2 regions of the Geobacillus sp. BMUD genome follow, and region 1 is predicted to be linked to the other one. Evidence: a T-box and tRNA genes for the amino acid it is inferred to sense, from the RefSeq annotation. Region 1 holds a T-box; the other holds one or more tRNA genes.
What was found. A T-box is a leader RNA that pairs with one kind of tRNA and senses whether it is charged. The one in region 1 lies ahead of leuS (leucine--tRNA ligase), so its partner is inferred to be a tRNA-Leu.

Region 1 (2,357 bases):
GGGCGTCATTTTTATGGCCATTAAATACCATTTATTTGCATGAACAACTCGATCAGCCGCTCGCGGTGGCGGGAGCGGTGCTGATGCTCAACTCCGGCGGCAGCGTCATCGGCAGCCTGGTTGGCGGTGTTTTGTTTGACCGGATCGGCGGGTTTCGCGTTTTGTTGGCCGGAGCGGTGTTGACGATGGCCGCGCTTGCGGGGTTGAACGTTTGGCACGGCTGGCCGCATTATGCGGTGTTTTTGGCGCTTGTCGGCATCGGCAGCGGCGTCGTCTTTCCGGCGGCGTCGGCGTACGCCGGGGCGATTTGGCCCGAAGGGGGGCGGCGGGCGTTCAACGCCTTGTATGTCGCGCAAAATATCGGCGTTGCCGTCGGTTCGGCGCTTGGCGGGTTTGTCGCTTCGTATTCGTTCTCGTTCGTGTTTTTGGCCAATCTATTGCTTTATGCGGCGTTTTTGGCGATCGTCACGGTCGGATTGCGGTGCATCCCGCTTTTGCCCCCGGCGCGAACGAAACGGCCGGCAGAAGCGGAAAAAGCGCCATCCCGTGCCGTGGGCTGGGCGCTCGCCCTCCTTTGCGCCGGCTATGGACTATGTTGGTTAAGCTATGTCCAATGGTCGACGACGATCGCCGCCTATACGCGCGAGCTCGAGATACCGGTCGGGCAGTACAGCTTGCTTTGGACGATCAACGGCGCGTTGATCGTCTTGGCCCAGCCCGTGCTGTCGTGGGTGATCCACCGCTTCATGCCGGGGATGAAACGACAAACGGTGATCGGGTTTGCCATTTTCGCCGTCTCGTTTGCGATGCTGTTTGGCGCCGATTCCCTTGTTGAGTTTGCCGCCTCCATGGTGGTCCTCACCATCGCCGAAATGATCGTCTGGCCAGCGATTCCGGCAGTGGTGAACGAATTGGCGCCGCAAGGGAAGGCTGGGTTGTACCAAGGCATCGTCAACGGTACGGCCACGGCCGGACGGATGATTGGACCGGTCATCGGTGGTTGGATTGCTGACGCCTTCGGAATGAAGCTGCTCATTGGGATGCTCGTCGCGTTTGCCCTGTTGGCGGTGGCCGCATCACTTTTGTACGACCGCTGGCTGCCGAGGCCGACGGAAAAGGCGGGAGAAAAAACGGCTGCGACCATATAGGTTTCAACTTGCAATTGATCGACAAATTTTTTAAAATAATAATAAGTTTGCCATTCGAAACAACAAAGCGAACAACGGTGAAGAGGAGCAGTAGCGGGCTTGACGGACGGCAGAGAGTTGACGGATGGTGCGAGTCAACCGAAGTCGGCCCGTGAACTCGCCTCGGAGTTGCCGGCGTGAACGGTCATCGACAGCGCCGGCCGTCCATCCGCGTTAAGGAAGAAAGCGGGTGCGCCATGTGCGCGCCAAAAAGGGTGGTACCGCGGGAAGCGCGCCTCTCGTCCCTTTGCGTGGGGATGGGAGGTTTTTTTGTACATACTTTCGTCCATGATGCAAGTAGAAGCAGAATCTTGATAGGAGGAGTGCTGCGATGAGCTTCAACCACCGCGAAATCGAAAAAAAATGGCAGGACTATTGGGAGAAAAACAAAACGTTCCGCACGCCCGATGATGACGACAAACCGAAGTTTTACGTGCTCGACATGTTCCCGTATCCGTCCGGCGCCGGCTTGCACGTCGGCCATCCGGAAGGGTATACGGCGACCGACATTTTGGCGCGCATGAAGCGGATGCAAGGGTACAATGTCCTTCATCCGATGGGCTGGGACGCGTTCGGGTTGCCGGCCGAGCAGTATGCGCTCGATACTGGAAACGACCCGGCCGAGTTTACGCAAAAAAACATCGACAACTTCCGCCGGCAAATTAAATCGCTTGGCTTTTCGTACGATTGGGATCGCGAAATTAACACGACCGATCCGAACTATTACAAATGGACGCAGTGGATTTTCTTGAAACTGTACGAAAAAGGGCTTGCGTATATGGATGAGGTGCCGGTCAACTGGTGTCCGGCGCTCGGCACGGTGCTGGCGAACGAGGAAGTGATCAACGGCCGGAGCGAGCGCGGCGGGCATCCGGTCATCCGCAAGCCGATGCGGCAATGGATGCTGAAAATCACCGCGTACGCCGACCGCCTGCTTGAAGATTTAGAGGAGCTCGACTGGCCGGAAAGCATCAAGGAGATGCAGCGCAACTGGATCGGCCGCTCGGAAGGAGCGGAAATCGAGTTCGCCGTCGACGGCCATGACGAGACGTTCACCGTCTTCACGACCCGTCCGGATACGCTCTTTGGCGCGACGTACACCGTCTTGGCGCCCGAGCATCCGCTTGTGGAGAAAATCACCACGCCGGAGCAAAAGCCGGCCGTTGACGC
Region 2 (2,357 bases), on a different contig from region 1:
ACCAATATGGTCCCGTAGTGTAGTGGTTAACATGCCTGCCTGTCACGCAGGAGATCGCGGGTTCGAGTCCCGTCGGGACCGCCATTGCTTCAAAATCGTGAAAGATGGAGAATTGACTCGGCAATCGATGAAAAGGAAAATATGGCTCGGTAGCTCAGTCGGTAGAGACGAGCATCAGCATCATCGAGTCAGCTGCGAGTTGCCTCGACGCATTACACTTCCTTGAATCGGCTAGTAGAGGAAGAGGCACAGAGAAATTCAACGAGCGAGTTAAAAAATAACATATGGCTCGGTAGCTCAGTCGGTAGAGCAAAGGACTGAAAATCCTTGTGTCGGCGGTTCGATTCCGTCCCGAGCCACCATATAAGATATACATGCCGGCTTAGCTCAATTGGTAGAGCAACTGACTTGTAATCAGTAGGTTGCGGGTTCAAGTCCTGCAGCCGGCATTCTATTCCTTACTAAATCCTTAAGCCATTAAACCAGCAATCGTGAGCCATTAGCTCAGTAACGAGCGATGCATCTTCGGGATTGCTTCGAGTTGTCCCGACGCACTGGACACCGTCGAATCAGCTAGCAGAGGAAGGGACATCGTCAAATATCTGAAGTGTATACCTAACCACGAGCCATTAGCTCAGTAGGTAGAGCATCTGACTTTTAATCAGAGGGTCGGAGGTTCGAGTCCTCCATGGCTCATCGTCTTGCGGAAGTAGTTCAGCGGTAGAACACCACCTTGCCAAGGTGGGGGTCGCGGGTTCGAGCCCCGTCTTCCGCTCCACTTCCGCCGGGGTGGCGGAATTGGCAGACGCACAGGACTTAAAATCCTGGGGTAGGTAACTACCGTGCCGGTTCGAGTCCGGCCCTCGGCACTTGTGCGCTCGTAGCTCAATTGGATAGAGCATCTGACTACGGATCAGAAGGTTAGGGGTTCGAATCCTCTCGAGCGCGTTTTATCGGGAAGTAGCTCAGCTTGGTAGAGCACACGGTTCGGGTCCGTGAGGTCGCAGGTTCAAATCCTGTCTTCCCGATTTATCATGGGGCCTTAGCTCAGCTGGGAGAGCGCCTGCTTTGCACGCAGGAGGTCATCGGTTCGATCCCGATAGGCTCCACCTTTTAACCTTATTCAATTTGGCGGTGTAGCTCAGCTGGCTAGAGCGTACGGTTCATACCCGTGAGGTCGGGGGTTCGATCCCCTCCACCGCCACTATTGTCGGACCTTTAGCTCAGCTGGTTAGAGCAGACGGCTCATAACCGTCCGGTCGTAGGTTCGAGTCCTACAAGGTCCACCATTATTATTGTTGCTTTTTTGGAGGAGTACCCAAGTGGTTGAAGGGGTCGGTCTTGAAAACCGAGAGGCGCCGCAAGGCGCGCGGGGGTTCGAATCCCTCCTCCTCCGCCATGCTTTGTGTCGGATGAAGTGTGAATGTGTTTGAATCATGCCGGCTTAGCTCAATTGGTAGAGCAACTGACTTGTAATCAGTAGGTTGCGGGTTCAAGTCCTGCAGCCGGCACCAGTATACGGCTACGGCGACTATGGCGAAGTGGTTAACGCACCAGATTGTGGCTCTGGCATGCGTGGGTTCGATTCCCACTAGTCGCCCTTTTCTTTATATTTTATTCGTTATATGCGGGTGTAGTTTAGTGGTAAAACCTCAGCCACGAGCATCGGCATCATCGAATTGGCTTCGAGTTGCCTCGACGCATCCAGCTTTCTTGAATAGGCTGGAAGAGGAAGAGGCATGGAAAAAGCGTGGTGGGTATTCAATCAAAATCATGTGCGGGTGTAGTTTAGTGGTAAAACCTCAGCCTTCCAAGCTGATGTCGTGGGTTCGATTCCCATCACCCGCTTTTGATGGTGGGCCTATAGCTCAGCTGGTTAGAGCGCACGCCTGATAAGCGTGAGGTCGGTGGTTCAAGTCCACTTAGGCCCATTATTTCCCATTGAGTGTTTTTTGACTATTTGTTATAATAGTGTGCGAATAATGTTCCATCGTTCCACAGCAACAGCGGGCGACGAGCATTTGCATTATTGCTCCGACGCATCCGTTATCCTTGAATCAGCTGGTAGAGGAAGGGATAGAATAAGTTTGAAGAATGTTTCTTAATTATTCCGCAATAGCTCAGCGGTAGAGCAACCGGCTGTTAACCGGTAGGTCGTAGGTTCGAATCCTACTTGCGGAGCCATGTCACGGAGAAGTACCCAAGTGGCTGAAGGGGACGGTTTGCTAAACCGTTAGGTCGCAGTTTTGCGGCGCGCGGGTTCAAATCCCGCCTTCTCCGCCATGATGGCCCGTTGGTCAAGTGGTTAAGACACCGCCCTTTCACGGCGGTAACACGGGTTCGAATCCCGTACGGGT

Region 2: it has a tRNA-Leu gene. The T-box ahead of leuS (leucine--tRNA ligase) is inferred to sense a tRNA for this amino acid. The anticodon was not compared.

Annotation. Positions count from the first base shown of each region.
Region 1 covers NZ_SDLA01000002.1:391,172-393,528, reverse strand. The annotation lists gene ETC05_RS05670 (MDR family MFS transporter) at 1-1,148, shown strand, start outside; T-box leader at 1,217-1,437, shown strand; gene leuS (leucine--tRNA ligase) at 1,519-2,357, shown strand, end outside.
Region 2 covers NZ_SDLA01000007.1:712-3,068, forward strand. The annotation lists tRNA gene ETC05_RS09525 (tRNA-Met) at 1-4, shown strand, start outside; tRNA gene ETC05_RS09530 (tRNA-Asp) at 9-84, shown strand; tRNA gene ETC05_RS09535 (tRNA-Phe) at 287-362, shown strand; tRNA gene ETC05_RS09540 (tRNA-Thr) at 377-449, shown strand; tRNA gene ETC05_RS09545 (tRNA-Lys) at 624-696, shown strand; tRNA gene ETC05_RS09550 (tRNA-Gly) at 704-778, shown strand; tRNA gene ETC05_RS09555 (tRNA-Leu) at 784-869, shown strand; tRNA gene ETC05_RS09560 (tRNA-Arg) at 875-948, shown strand; tRNA gene ETC05_RS09565 (tRNA-Pro) at 955-1,028, shown strand; tRNA gene ETC05_RS09570 (tRNA-Ala) at 1,037-1,109, shown strand; tRNA gene ETC05_RS09575 (tRNA-Met) at 1,131-1,204, shown strand; tRNA gene ETC05_RS09580 (tRNA-Ile) at 1,213-1,289, shown strand; tRNA gene ETC05_RS09585 (tRNA-Ser) at 1,309-1,399, shown strand; tRNA gene ETC05_RS09590 (tRNA-Thr) at 1,439-1,514, shown strand; tRNA gene ETC05_RS09595 (tRNA-His) at 1,528-1,600, shown strand; tRNA gene ETC05_RS09600 (tRNA-Gly) at 1,778-1,848, shown strand; tRNA gene ETC05_RS09605 (tRNA-Ile) at 1,858-1,931, shown strand; tRNA gene ETC05_RS09610 (tRNA-Asn) at 2,110-2,184, shown strand; tRNA gene ETC05_RS09615 (tRNA-Ser) at 2,191-2,283, shown strand; tRNA gene ETC05_RS09620 (tRNA-Glu) at 2,288-2,357, shown strand, end outside.